3 regions of the Weizmannia agrestimuris genome follow, and region 1 is predicted to be linked to each of the others. Evidence: riboswitches for the same ligand, from Rfam matches in the RefSeq annotation. Region 1 holds a riboswitch; each other region holds the start of a gene.
The links. Region 1 has a riboswitch for S-adenosylmethionine ahead of NFR98_RS07900 (O-acetylhomoserine aminocarboxypropyltransferase/cysteine synthase family protein). Riboswitches for the same ligand answer to the same signal wherever they lie in the genome.
Positions count from the first base shown of each region.

Region 2: another riboswitch for S-adenosylmethionine. It lies ahead of NFR98_RS14355 (sulfite exporter TauE/SafE family protein); the one in region 1 lies ahead of NFR98_RS07900 (O-acetylhomoserine aminocarboxypropyltransferase/cysteine synthase family protein).
Region 3: another riboswitch for S-adenosylmethionine. It lies ahead of metK (methionine adenosyltransferase); the one in region 1 lies ahead of NFR98_RS07900 (O-acetylhomoserine aminocarboxypropyltransferase/cysteine synthase family protein).

Region 1 covers NZ_CALPDC010000015.1:3,814-8,838, reverse strand. Annotated here, with positions in the region: gene NFR98_RS07905 (homoserine dehydrogenase) at 1-602, opposite strand, end outside; gene NFR98_RS07900 (O-acetylhomoserine aminocarboxypropyltransferase/cysteine synthase family protein) at 857-2,155, opposite strand; SAM riboswitch class I at 2,259-2,366, opposite strand; gene cls (cardiolipin synthase) at 2,466-3,911, opposite strand; gene NFR98_RS07890 (murein hydrolase activator EnvC family protein) at 4,140-5,025, opposite strand, start outside.
Region 2 covers NZ_CALPDC010000057.1:3,070-8,094, reverse strand. Annotated here, with positions in the region: gene NFR98_RS14360 (purine/pyrimidine permease) at 1-1,009, opposite strand, end outside; gene NFR98_RS14355 (sulfite exporter TauE/SafE family protein) at 1,885-2,841, opposite strand; SAM riboswitch class I at 2,931-3,038, opposite strand; gene NFR98_RS14350 (amino acid permease) at 3,450-4,784, opposite strand.
Region 3 covers NZ_CALPDC010000014.1:29,092-34,116, reverse strand. Annotated here, with positions in the region: gene NFR98_RS07725 (NUDIX hydrolase) at 289-678, shown strand; gene pckA (phosphoenolpyruvate carboxykinase (ATP)) at 829-2,418, opposite strand; SAM riboswitch class I at 2,589-2,737, shown strand; gene metK (methionine adenosyltransferase) at 2,883-4,094, shown strand; gene asnB (asparagine synthase (glutamine-hydrolyzing)) at 4,325-5,025, shown strand, end outside.

The DNA of each region.
Region 1 (5,025 bases):
GCGTCCTGCCCTTTTACATCATTGCCCGGGTCAGCTTCTGCATAGCCGTGCTGCCTGGCAATTTCCAACGCTTCTTCAAACGGAAGATGTTTTTCGCGCATGGCCGATAAAACAAAATTGGATGTGCCGTTTAAAATCGCCTGTACACGCTGGATATCATTAACCTGAAGCTGCTGGGAAATCGTCCGAATCACAGGGATGCCGCCTGCAGTTGTCGCTTCGTAACCGACAAACACGCCTTTTTCTTTCGCTTTTTCAAGCAACACATTCCCATATCGTGCAAACATGACTTTATTGGCAGTAATGACGTGGCAGCCTTTTTCAATCGCTTGTAAACAGTAGGAAAAGCCTGGTTCTTCCCCGATAATCGCTTCAAACACGACTTCAAGGCCGGGAATGGCGAGAACTTCCCGGAAGTCCGTCGTAACGAGTACAGAACTGTCAATGTTCCGCTTTTTTCGGGGGTTTTTGATCAGAACCGCTGCAATCTCTACCTCGGCATGCAGCTTTTCTTTCAGCTGCTCCCGGTGGGTCCGGACCGCTTCGTACACGCCCTGGCCGACCGTCCCAAAGCCGAGCAGCGCTGCTTTAATCACTCTCATTATCCAAACTCCTCCCTACATCTAGCGCTCTTTCGCCTCTGAAGCGTTTTGTTCATTTAAAACGGTCAAGCGGTCCGACAGTATTCGGTGCAGCCGGTATCCAGAAGCTCCCGATCTGGATCAGGTATGCAGACCGTCCGGGCCGCAACATTGTTCAATGGGATCAGCCCAGAACATCGTATAAGTTTTCCGGATCGCCTGTTGGCATTCGCATGGCGGCCTTCGCACGAATCTGCCGGACCCGCTCCCCGCTTTTACCGGGCTGTAACGGCTGTTGCTTTTGTAATGGCCTGATCGAGGTCGGCTGTCAAATCTTCGACGGCTTCAAGCCCGACGGACAGGCGGATCAAATCGCCTGTGACCCCTGATTTTTCCAGTTCTTCATCGCTCAGCTGCGAATGCGTAGTCGTTGCCGGGTGGATGATCAGCGATTTCGCGTCGCCGACATTCGCTACATGCGACCACAGCTTAATATTGTCGATCACGCGTCTTCCTGTTTCCCGGCCGCCTTTCACACCAAAGTTGACAATGGAGCCGTAACCGCCGTTCAAATATTTTTGCGCCAGCTCATGGGACGGATGGTCTTCAAGGCCCGGGTAATTGACCCAAGCAACATCTGGATGGTTTTTCAGAAATTCCGCGACTTTCAATGCATTTTCGTTATGCCTTTCCACACGCAGATGCAGCGTTTCAAGCCCTTGCAGGAATAAAAAGGCGTTGTCCGGGCTTAAAGCAGGCCCGAAGTCGCGCAAAAGCTGAACGCGAAGTTTTGTGGCGAACGCAGCCTGTGCCGTGTCGACGCCGTAGCGCAAGCCGTGATAGCTCGGATCCGGTTCGCTAAAGTCCGGGAATTTGTCTGTGTTCCAGTCAAAACGCCCGCCGTCAACGGCAACACCGCCGATCGCCGTTCCGTGCCCGCCGATCCATTTTGTCGCCGAATGGACAACCACGTCCGCGCCCCATTTGATCGGATTCGCGCCATACGGAGAAGCAAACGTGTTGTCGACAATCAAAGGAATACCGTTTTCATGGGCCACTTCCGCCACTTTTTCCACGTCGAGCACCTGCAGGCTTGGGTTGCCGATAATTTCCGCGTACAATGCTTTTGTTTTCGGGGTGATCGCCTGGCGGAACGCTTCAGGGTCGGACCCGTCCACAAACTTGACGTTAATGCCGTATTTCGGCAATGTCACAGCAAACAAATTATAGGTGCCGCCGTAAAGATTGCTGGCGGATACGATGTCATCACCCGCACGCACGATGTTCAAAATGGAAAAGGCAATGGCCGATGCGCCGGATGATAAACCGACAGCCGCTGTTCCGCCTTCCAGTGCAGCAACACGTTTTTCAAAAACATCCACAGTCGGATTGCCGAGACGGGAATAAATGAAACCTTCTTTTGATAAATTGAAGACGCCCTCCGCATGTTCTGTATCCGGAAAAACGTAAGAAGTCGTCCGGTATACCGGTACGGCGCGCGATCCTGTCGCCGGGTCCGGTTCCTGGCCGCCGTGCAACAATAAAGTTTCCGGTTGGAATGATGGTTGTGTCATTTTAAAGCCTCCTGATTTTTTAAAATTTTTTCGTGAAAGATGGAAGAGGAAATGAAAAAACCCTCTTCGTAAGGGAAGAGGGTTACAATGTATGTAAGTTCCTCCCTTATCTTTCAGACGCATGTCTGTAGGAATTAGCACCTTTTCAGGCAAATGCCTGAAGGTTGCCGGGCTTCGCAGGGCCTAGTCCCTCCGCCGCTCTCGATAAGAGTTTCTTTTCATAATTCAATTTTGAATGACTTATTGTTTAAGATTATAGAAGAACAATGGCAAACCGTCAACCTTTTTTTGAAAAAATTTTCTTTTTCTTCTACAATATTGGCGACAATAGCCGGGAAATGGACTCTTTAAACCGCACATAAAGCGGCCGGTTCTGGTAATCATGGAGCGTTAATTCGGTTGATTCGGCCATATCGTCCCGGAAAACGCCGGCAAGTGTGCCGGAAAGCTCACGGTCGTACAGCACGGCGTTCACTTCAAAATTGAGACGGAAACTGCGCACATCGATATTGGCCGTCCCAACGGAAGCAATTTTCCCGTCTACGACAATCATTTTCGCATGGATGAACCCTTTTTGATAAATGTACACTTTGACGCCCGTTTTTAACAGCTGGCCGATGTTGGAAAGCGTCGCCCAATAGACAAACATATGATCCGGTTTATTTGGAATCATAATCCGAACATCCACTCCGGATAAGGCGGCAAGCGTCAGCGCATTCAGGAGGCTGTCATCCGGAATAAAATACGGTGTTTGCAAATAAATATATTTTTTGGCGGAATTGATCATTTTAATATAGCTGTTTTTAATCTGCTCCCATTCAGAATCGGGGCCGCTTGAGACGATTTGGATATCGGTTTCACCCTGCGATGGGATGACCGGGAAATAACGTTCTTCATCTCTTACATCATGCGGTGACGCCTGATTCCAGTCCAAAATAAAGCGAGTCTGCATGGCATAAACAGCACTCCCTACAATCCGTAGATGCGTATCCCGCCAGTAACCGAATTTCTTATTCAGACCAAGATACTCATCCCCAACGTTAAAACCGCCGATATATCCGATCTGCCCATCAATAATCGCCAATTTCCGGTGATTCCTGAAATTGACGCGCAAATTGACGAGCGGGATCCGGGCAGGAAAAAAGGACGCCACTTCCCCACCAGCAACAACAAGCGGCCGGAAAAATTTGCGGCGGAACAGCATCCGCGACCCCATATCATCATAAAGCAGCCGCACCTTTACGCCTTCTCTTGCTTTTTGCGACAGCAGTTCAATCAATTCATGGCCGAGGCGGTCATTCCGGAAAATATAATATACAAGATGAATACTGTCTTTTGCATTCCGGATGTCTTCAAATAAAGCCTCGAATTTTTTCCTGCCATCTGTAAAGATATCGACGTGATTGTCCTGGGAAAGGATCGCCCCGTCATTCATCAGCAGCATATAAACGAGATCCTTGTACTGGATTGTCCGCTCATCATGAAACGGAAACCGGTTTTCGCGCAGCAGTTCAATTTGCTGCTGGGAAATTTCCTTAATGCCAATCTTCTCCTGTACTTTCCAGTCGAAAATTTTACGGCGGCTTAAATTTTGTCCAAATACCAAATACAGGATAAAGCCGGCAATCGGCAGGAATAACAGAACCAAAAGCCATGCCCAAGTTGCGCCGACATCCCGCCGTTCAAGGAAAATAACGGTTCCCGCCAGAATAAAATTCAAAAGAAACAAGATAACTAGTAGTACCGTTATAATCATTGCGTTCTCCTTTTCGTACACCCTTTGTTCCTGCTTGAGGTTTGTTCCCGGCCGGTATCCGGGAACACGGTGAAGTGTTTTGGAATTGATATAGGATATGTTTGCGCAGCAAAAATAACAATTGTATCATACCATAATATTTGCGCCTTACCTATCGTACAGCACTTTCCCTGCCATTGCATGCAAAAAGAACCGCACCAATGGATACGGTTCTTTTTTTCGTTCTTATTAAAAGTTAACGTAGTTTCTCGGGTTTTGGGCACCGGTATGTGGCGGTGGTGTCCAGCGGCCGTTATAAATTTCAAAGTGAAGATGCGGTCCTGTTGATTCCCCGGTATTTCCCATTGCTCCGATCTGCTGCCCTTTGCTGACGTGCTGCCCGGTGCTGACGCTGTACGAGCTCAAGTGGGCATAAACGGTTGTGTACAACTTCCCGTTAATGTAATGGGTGATCATGACGCAATTCCCGTATGAAGAAGAGTGATACGCCCTGAACACGACACCGTCGGCTGCAGCGACAACCGGTGTCCCGATGCTGTTGGCAATGTCAATGCCCGGATGGAACCCGCCGGAACGCCCGCCGAATTCAGATGAAATATATCCGGATGCCGGTCGCGTAAAGGACCCGGAAGATACTTGCGGAAGGGATCCGCCGGAATGGCTCCCGGAACTTGACTTGACCGATGCAGAGCGGGTTGTCCCTGCGTTTGATCCTGCTGATCCTATTGATCCTGCATTCGTTTGTGCCTTTGCTGCTGCATCTGCTTTTGCCGCCGCCTCTTTTCTTGCTTCAGCCTGCTTTTTCGCAAACGCAATCGCTTTTTCAATGGAAGCTTTCTGGTCAGCCAGGATGCTCTTTTGTTCGCTCAGCGACATTTTCTCTTCTTTGAGGCTATCTTTTTGTTTGTCCAGCTGTTTGATTAACGCCGATTTCTCGCTCTCATCCTGTTTCAGACTGTCTTTTAATGATTGTAAATCAGACAGCATCGATTCCAAATCGGACAGTTTCTTCTCTACTGATGCCTGTTTGTCTTTTAAATCCTGTTCATCTTTTTTCTGTTCTTCCAAAATTTGCCGGTCTGCTTCAACCAATGTCTTCACTGCCGAAAAGCGG
Region 2 (5,025 bases), on a different contig from region 1:
AACCAACCGGCGCGGGAATCGCAGACATGATATGCACGAGCGGTGGCAGCAGAGCAATGATGGAAACGAAACAAGCACCATACAAAAATGGTTTCAGCACTTTTATACCGGTTTGTGCAACATAGCCTGCCGCTGCTGCAATCGGAACCGCACCGACAGCGGAAAAGATGCCGGCAAGCAGCTGGTTGATGCCGGATATGAACAGACTGCTCCGCACCCGCTCTTGGCGGACTCCCGTCACATTTCCCATGACGCGCACAGACGTAATCATATTCGCAGTTAACAAAAGCCCGATGAATACACCGGTTGTGACGGCACCGGAATCAAAACGCGGTTTTCCAAAATCAAACACAGCGGGAAGAGAGAACCAGCTTTCCCCAAATGTAATAGCCGGTGCTTCACCGAAAAGCGCGAACAAAATCCAGCCACAAATCAAGCCGAGCATGATCGAATATTGCTTGACCCACGGTTTCTTTACATGGCCAAAATAGAATGTAAGCAATACGGTGACAAGGCTCAAAACGGCAACAAGCGGCCGGACTTCCTGATGGGCACCCGTAATGCCGAGCATCCCTTTCATAAAAGAGCCGCTCAACTGCAGCACCAAAAGCAGCAAATAGATAAATGTTACTACCGGCGTAAACAGTTTATTTAATTGGTCCACAAAGCCGGTAAAAGCGAGTAGAAAGAAAAAGATGCCGGTTACAATCAGTGCGCCTGCCAAATATTGCAGAGATTCAGTGCTTGAACTGTACAAGCTGCCGACAAGCCCTGCATAAATGGCAAACACGCTCCACCACAGCCCGGCCGGCCCTTCATTGATCGGCATTCTGTGGCCGAAAATGCCTTGCAAAAGTCCGCCGATCCCGAGCACAAAAAGCGTCCGCTGCACAAACAGGGCAGTCTCACCCGCACTGAAATGGAAAGCATCCGCAATCGCAATCGGGGCCGCGATCGACCCGGCGATCATAAATGCCATCCACTGCAGCGACGAAATCAATGTTTTCATAGACACACCGTTCTTTCCGTTCAAAAAATGGAAAATACCAGTAAATATAATTATAGCAAAACAGGTTTTACATTTTAAACATAAAACACTTCGCCGACGGGGGAGGGATAGCGGGCATGGCGGACAGCGGCATAAACAGGGGTTGCAAACCGGACGGGGCGCGGGTTAAGCCATGTTTTTTGCCTCTATTTAAATGATATATATGTGGCAGGGGCTAAGCTATGTTTGGATCCGCAAAAAATTTCTGATCGATCTTCATGCAGAACGCTTTTTGTATGAACTTGTCACTAAAAGAGTTTGCGGCTGCCTTCACTTAGGCGTGCTATCTCGAAAAAAGTTATGATGGATAATTTTTGCTGGTGCTGTGTGGTAGCGACATGGCCGGTTATGTTAAGGAATCGAGCAAAAAAGGTGTTGTTCCTTAACATAGAGGCCGTCTATGTTGAGGAAGCGAGGTCAAAAGGCGTTGTTCCTTAACATAGAGCCCGTCTACGTAAAGGAAGCGAGCGAAAAAGGTGCTGTTTCTTAACATAGAGCCCGTCTACGTAAAGGAAGCAAGCAAAAAAGACGTTGTTTCTTAACATAGAGTGCGTCTACATTAAGGAAGCGAGGTAAAAAGACATTGTTCCTTAACATAGAGGCCGTCTACGTTAAGAAAGTTCGGTAAAAAGATGTTGTTTCTTAACATAGAGGTCGTCTACGTAAAGGAAGCGCGGTAAAAAGACGTTGTTTCTTAACATAGAGCGCCTCTACATTAAGGAAGCGAGCAAAAAAGGCACTGTTCCTTCAAATAGAAGCGTCTATGTTCATTCTTTGCCAAAATTTGTTTGGGTAAAAACAATCCGGGCAATGGATCCCTTGCCCGAAAACATTCCTTATTCTGTGACGCTTACGCTGGCGCTGGCAACTGCCCGTTTGTGTCTTCTGATTGTATAGAAAATGAGGATGGCCCATATTGCCGCAATGGCTGTATAGGTAACGCCGTACCAGCCGCTACCGGCGCCCGCCATTTTTAATAAAGTTTGCACGTTGCTGAACACAATCATGCCGCTGACAATGACAGCCAGCAAATGAGCCGGCAGGATTTTAACCAGATAGGCTGCAATCGGCGCGGCGATCAGGCCGCCAAGCATGAGGGCGATCGTCCAAATCCAGTTAATTTGCATAGCGCCGAGGGATAAGAGGAAACCGATGCTTGATGCCAAGGATACAGCAAATTCACTAGTATCCACCGAGCCGATCACTTTCCGCGGTTCGATGTCATTTCTGGACAGCAAAGCCGGTGTGGCGATAGGGCCCCAGCCGCCGCCCCCCGTTGCATCAAAAAATCCTGCGACAAAGCCAAGTGGGATAAAAAATATGTTTGACCTGGTTTGCTTTTTGACTTTCGACGCCCCGCGCGTATTGAACAGAAACCGGGTAAGAATATAGAGGCCAAGGGCGATCAGAAAAATAGAAATGTACGGTTTTAATGTGCTTGCAGGAAGATGGCTAAGCACGGTTGCCCCGAGAAAGGCGCCGACAGCTCCAGGTACAACCAGTTTCCAAATGATCCCTTTATCGACATTCCCAAATTTCATATGTGAAACTCCGGAAGCCGCCGTTGTAAAAACTTCCGCCAAATGCACAGAAGCTGACGCGACAGCCGGCGCAATCCCGAAAGCTAGCAAAAGTGAGGTTGAAGTCACCCCGTAACCCATTCCAAGAGATCCATCCACCAATTGCGCGGCAAGGCCGACAAGTGCTAAGACAATTAATTTTTGCATGTTCATGTTCCCCGCTTTCTTCATCCATAAATTTGATTCATCCTGATGTAGAGGAATTATACGCATCAGGGCCTATCCTGGTTCAAACGGCCGGCCTTGCAGAAATAAAAAATCTTTCCGCCATTTTTACGGAAAGACAGCGAGTAAAGGATAAGCGCTTATCTTCCAAAATGGTACCCATTTTGCTGGAATTGGCACCTTGCTGCTCGCTGCAGGTTGCCGGACTTCATAGGGCCAGATCCCTCCGTCGCTCTTGATAAGTTATTTGTTGTTTAAAATTTTATCAGAAAATAAATGGAAGTCAATATAATTATTTCAAGTTTTTTTATCGGATTTATACGAATGGGGGGATAAAGAAAAAAACTTCCCATCAGATCACGCTCTGTCGGGAGTTTTTTTCTTTACGCTGGATTGGTTTTAAAAAGCAGGTCATCAGGATCAGGCGGGGCATCATGGCCGCTTTCATTTGCTTCACAAAACGAAAAAGAGTCCAAACGGGTTAGCAGGCCGTCCCATTCTGGCAGTTTGTACGAGCTGCACACCCGTGCCTGCCCCCTTCCCGCCCAGAAAACGGTTTAATCAACCCCGCTTGTTTGTGCCCGCTTATCGCACAGTTGATTTCTGTCCTTTCCCTGCCTAAGGGAACCGGTTTTATCAACACAGCCGGCTGGAGCCTATTCCTTTGCTTTAATTCTCAGTGACAAGACGACGAGCACGATTAAAATAGCGAGGCAGACGCTTGTTCCAATCGGGTTGCCTCCGCCCAGCAAAAAGGACAGGAAAATGCCTGCCAGTGCAAGCAGCGCAATCCAGACCATGAAAGGATACCCTTTTACACGGAAGGAAGGCAATTTTGCATACGACTTCCGGAGTCGCAGTTCGGCTGCACAGATGGCGATCCAAACAAGGACGACGGTAAATCCCGGAATGGTCATCAAATAGCTGATGACCTCATCCGGCGTAAGATAGGCCAGAATCACGCCGGCTAAAATAAACAGCGAGGTCAGCAAAATACTGATCAGCGGGACGCCTTTCCGGGAAATTTTTAAAAAGGCGCGTGGCGCTTCTCCGGACTGCGCCATGTTAAACAGTGTGCGCGAAGTGGCATAAATGCCGGAATTGGCGGCAGAAAGAACGGCCGTCAAGAGCACAAAATTCATCACATGGGCGGCAGCGGGGATCCCTGTGCGGCTGAATACCTGTACAAACGGGCTTTCCACGGAAGAAACCTGGTTCCATGGGATAATGCCGCAAATGACCAGGATTGGCAAAATATAAAAAAGCATGACGCGGACAACGGTCTGTTTAATGACACGCGGCAACACTTTCTCGCTGTCTTTTGTTTCCGAAACGGTAACACCGATCAGTTCCGCGCCGCCGTATGAAAACATAACGATCAGAAAAGCGCTGAACGTACCGTGAAGCCCGTTCGGGAAAAAACCGCCGTGCGCGGTATAGTTAGACACCGTGGAAGATGTCCCGGGGAATAAACCGAATAAAATCAGAGCACCAAGCAGGATAAAAACGATCAACGTGATGATTTTAATGCCGGCAATCCAAAATTCAAATTCGCCGTAGTACTTCACTTCAATTAAATTGATGCCGACCACGAAAGCAGCACAGAGCAAACTGAGTAGCCATAGTGGCGCTTGGGGAACCCAGAATTGCAGGAAGCTCCCGGCTGCAAGCAGTTCCACAACTGTAACAATGACCCAGTTGATCCAGTACAGCCAGCCAATAATGAAAGAAACCCGGCTGCCGAACGCTTTGTGGATCAGATTTTGGACGTTGAGGCCGGGGTGGACGAGTGCCATTTCCCCAAGTGCTGACATGACAATGAATAAAAGTGCGCCGCCGATCAGGTAAGAAACGGCAACACTCGGGCCGGCAAGGCTGACGGTATCGGAGCTGCCTTTAAAAATGCCGGTTCCGATCATCCCGGCCAATGCGATGAACTGGACATGCCTTGGTGATAAGCCTTTTTGCAAATGATGTTGGTTTTTCTCCATTTCTATCAATCTCACTTTTCTGTTTTAGATAAACGCTTTTCAGTGCTAAAGCATTTATTCTATTTTAGCAGAAAAAAAGGAATATTGATATACAAAAAAATGGAATCGCCGGATGACAGATGTACCCGCATTTCACCAAAGCAAAATGTAAAAAAACGACGGGGCACCACTCATCGTAGCAACTCGCCGTTCTGTTTAATATGTGTCCCGGGATGGTTGCCGAAGCGCTGAATATCCATAT
Region 3 (5,025 bases), on a different contig from region 1:
GTATTGGTGAATGGAACTGCTAAAATTTTTCAACTGGGCCTAGACCGGTGTGGACAGGAATATTGGCGAACGCAACACGTCTTGCAAGTGTGCCGCCAGCCTGGTTCTTCGGGATGAAATGGGCAGGATTGAAAATACTAATCGGAAGAGAGGCCGGCTTCTAAAACTGGAAAAGAGAACTGGTCGCAGCGATTTAAAAAGGCTGGCAGCTACTCCCGCCAGAATCGAATACTTGAGGTAAAGGGCCGGCCTTCCGCATTTGCTTGAAAAAGGAGGAGAAGTCCAAAGATGGAAACGGACTACAAAAAAGCTTGCGGCGCATATGCTGTCATTTTTGATGCGAAAAAAGAAAAAGTCGGGGTGGTGCCATCGGGCAGCGGCTACAGGCTGCCGGGTGGGGAAATCAGCCGCGGGGAGTCTGAACTTGCCTGCCTGATGCGGACAGTCGGCGCGGAACTTGAAATCGCGGGCTTTTTAGGCAAAGCGGCACAGGAAACGGGCGCGCGGTCCATGGATGAAGGCCTGTTTTATTTAGGAAAATGGGAACAGCCCCGCAAAGGAAGCCATAACTTGGAATGGCTCAACCTTCACGAGGCTGTGGAAAAAATGGCCGGTGCCCACCATCAATGGGCAGTGCAGGAAGGAATCAGCGCCGTCCAGACAAGCACCTGGTTTTAACTGGGTTTCCGCTTTTGCTTAAATGAGCAGACCCTTGGTACTCGCCGTAACCTTTTGGGTTGCTGCAGCGTTTCCGCTTTTACAGAAATGAGCATACCACAATTTAATTGGAGTCTCATTTTAATTTAAAATGCGGGCTCCCGTTTATGCTTATATAAGCGGGCCGCCGAGTTTTTCAATGTCATCCGGCACCGAAAATTGCCGGAAATTTTCTTTGAACCGGGCTGCAAGTTCGAACGCTTTTTCACGGTAAGCCTGCTTGTCCGTCCATGTATCTGCCGGATAAAGGACGTCATCTGACACCCCTTCAATATGAACCGGGATGTGTAGCCCGAAAATATCATCCTGCCGTGTTTCGGTATCTTTCAGTTTGCCGTTTATCGCAGCCCGGACCATGGCCCGCGTATCGCTTAATTTCATGCGGGAACCGGTTCCGTACGGGCCGCCTGTCCAGCCGGTATTGACAAGAAATACCTGGACGTTGTGCCTGTCAACTTTCTCGCCGAGCATTTCCGCATAAACGGCGGGCTCAAGCGGCAAGAACGGCGCGCCGAAGCAAGTGGAGAACACGGCTTCCGGGCGCGTGACGCCGCGTTCGGTACCGGCCAGTTTAGAAGTGTAACCGCTTAAGAAATGGTACATGGCCTGCTCTTTTGTCAGCCTGCTGATCGGCGGCAGGACACCGGATGCATCGGCCGTCAGGAATATAATGGTTGACGGATGGCCGGCCATGCCGGAGCGGGCAATATTGCCGATGTTTTCAATCGGGTAAGCAGCCCTTGTATTTTCCGTCAGTGCATTGTTGTCATATTGCGGTTTGCGGGACACCGGATCTACGACCACATTTTCAAGTACGGTCCCAAAACGGATCGCCTGGTAAATTTGTGGTTCTTTTTCTTCCGTAAGCCCGATGCACTTTGCATAGCATCCGCCTTCAATATTGAAGACACCGCTGTCGGACCAGCCGTGCTCATCGTCCCCTATAAGTGCGCGCTCCGGATCGGCGGAAAGCGTCGTTTTCCCGGTCCCGGACAAGCCGAAAAACAGGGCCGTATCGCCGTTTTTCCCAGTATTGGCGGAGCAGTGCATGGGAAGGATGCCTTTTTGCGGCAGCAAGTAATTCATGATGGAAAAAATGCTTTTTTTCATTTCGCCTGCATATTCCGTCCCGCCGATCAAAATTATCCGGCGTTCAAGTGAAATCATGATGAACGCTTCGGAATGCGTGCCGTCAAGCGCCGGGTCTGCCTTAAACAGCGGCGCGGAAAGAATCGTAAATTGCGCATCGTGTTGATAGAGCTCCTCCGCATCCGGCCGGATAAACAATTGATACGCGAATAAATTATGCCAGGCGAACTCATTCACGGTCTGGATCGGAAGGCGGCTTTTTGGATCGGCACCCGCAAAACCTTTAAACACAAAAATTTCGTCTTTCCCTTTTAAATGCCGGACCATTTTTTCATAAAGCCTGTTGAACACGCCGGGAGAAACCGGCTGGTTGATTTTGCCCCAGTCGACACGGTCTTTTGATTCGGAGTCGACGACAATAAATTTATCTTTCGGTGACCTTCCTGTATATTTTCCTGTTGCAGCAGAAATGGCCCCTTCCGTTGTCAGTACAGCTTCTTTCCGTTCGATAATTTTTTCCATTAATTGTGGCACGGAAAGCTGCATGCGTACGTTTTCCCCCGACAACAAAAACTTTAAATCGTCAGAAGCGCCAATCAGATCCATTTTCATAAACCGCCCCTTTGAATAACTTATTTCACTTTAAACGATATCAGTATAACATATTCATCCGTTTATTACATACTTTTTTCCGGGAAAAATGCAGAGGACAAAGGGGAGAAGGGCGAAAAAATCATTGACAGCGCCTGCTAAATTGCGTATGATTTTACTTTGAACGGATACTCTTATCCCGAGCTGGTGGAGGGACGGGCCCGATGAAACCCAGCAACCCGCCTCTGGAACAGGCAATGCGCTCGCAACGCAGCTGCCGCTTGACTTCCAGGCAAAGGTGCTAACCTGCAGCAAGGAATGTTTCCTTGAACGATAAGAGTGAAAGGCGCGATTGATTGAAGTCAAAACCTTTCCACTCATGATGAATGGGGAAGGTTTTTATTTTTGGCTTTGTACATGAAATGAATCGAGTTTAGGGTATGAGTACCGTTTCCAATATGTAACCATATAAGGAGGAAAAGCGGATGTTAAAAGGACGGCATTTGTTCACATCGGAATCGGTGACGGAAGGCCATCCGGACAAAATTTGCGACCAGATTTCCGATGCCATTTTGGATGCCATTTTAGAAAAAGACCCGAATGCCCGCGTTGCCTGTGAAACTTCCGTCACGACAGGGCTTGTGCTCGTCACGGGGGAAATTTCCACCAATACATATGTGGATATTCCGAAAGTGGTGCGCAAGACCATTAAAGAGATCGGCTATACGCGCGCGAAATACGGGTTTGATGCGGAAACCTGCGCGGTGCTGACATCGATTGACGAACAGTCCGAAGATATTGCGCGCGGCGTTAACCAGGCTTTGGAAGCCCGCGAAGGCGGGATGAGCGACGAAGAGATTGAGGCAATCGGAGCCGGCGACCAGGGCCTGATGTTCGGGTTTGCCTGCAATGAGACAGAAGAGCTGATGCCGCTTCCCATTTCGCTTGCCCACAAGCTTGCCCGCCGTCTTGCTGAACTCCGCAAACAAGAAGTGATCCCGTATTTGCGCCCGGATGCAAAGACACAGGTGACAGTTGAATATGACGAGAACAACCAGCCTGCCCGGATTGATACGATTGTCATTTCAACGCAGCATGATCCTGACATCAGCGCCGGACAAATCCAGGAAGATATGAAAAAATACGTCATTGAACCGGTTGTGCCGGCACACTTGCTCGATGCGGATACAAAGTATTTGATTAATCCGACCGGCCGCTTTGTTATCGGCGGCCCTCAAGGGGATGCGGGGCTGACCGGCCGCAAAATCATTGTCGACACGTACGGCGGCTATGCACGTCACGGCGGCGGCGCATTTTCCGGGAAAGACCCGACGAAAGTGGACCGTTCCGCTGCTTATGCCGCCCGCTATGTTGCGAAAAATATTGTTGCGGCAGGCCTTGCGGAAAAATGCGAGGTACAGCTTGCGTATGCGATCGGGGTGGCGAAGCCCGTTTCTATTTCCATCGATACGTTTGGGACCGGAAAAGTGCCGGAAAAAGTGCTGATCGAGGCGGTCGAAGCTCATTTTGACCTGCGCCCGGCCGGCATTATCAAAATGCTCGACTTGCGCCGTCCGATTTACAGGCAGATCGCTGCGTACGGGCATTTCGGCCGCGATGATTTGGATGTGCCTTGGGAAAAAACGGACAAAGCCGGGGCGTTGAACGAATTCGCCCGCAATCATATCGGAAAATAATATGAAAAAGAGCGCGCCTGGTATACAGGCCGCTCTTTTTCATAAAACGGCGGGAATAAGGAATCCTGTTTGCCTCATTTTTAACAAAAACCCTGCAAACTGGCGGAAAACATGCTAAACTATATTACATGTGCAGAATTTGGCCGTCAAATTTTGGCGGAAATGCATTTGTTTTTTAAAGAAATAAATTTACAATAGAGTATATCGAAATGAAGTAGGTGACTTTTTACATGTGCGGATTTATTGGCTGCGTCCATGACCATCCCGTTACATTATCAGACGAAGACAGGCAACAGTTTAAACAGATGAATCATATGATTGAGCACCGCGGCCCGGATGATGAAGGCTTTTATGAAGACGAGCATATCCAGTTCGGTTTCAGGCGCCTGAGCATTATCGATATCGAGGCGGGGCACCAGCCTTTAACATACGAAAACGAACGGTACTGGATTATTTTTAATGGCGAAATTTATAACTATGTGGAATTGCGTGAAGAACTGCTAAAAGAAGGGATGACATTCGAAACGAATTCGGATACGGAAGTCATTCTTGCCATGTACAGCCGTTACGGCGAAAAAGCAATCGGACGTCTGCGCGGGATGTTCGGGTTTGCGATCTGGGATAAGCAGGAACAAACGCTTTGCGGCGCGCGTGACCCGTTCGGCATTAAACCGTTCTTCTATTATGAAGACGGCGATAAAATGTATTTCGGTTCTGAAAAGAAAAGCATTTTGCTTGCCATGGAAAAACCAGAACTGAATTATGATGCTGTCCAATATTATTTAACCTACCAATTTGTGCCCGAACCTTTCACCATGACAAAAGACATCCGGAAACTTGAACCGGGCCATTATTTTGTGAAAAAAATTGGCAAACCGATGGAAATCAAACGATATTGGAAAGCATCCTTCCACCCGGTTCATAAAAGCGA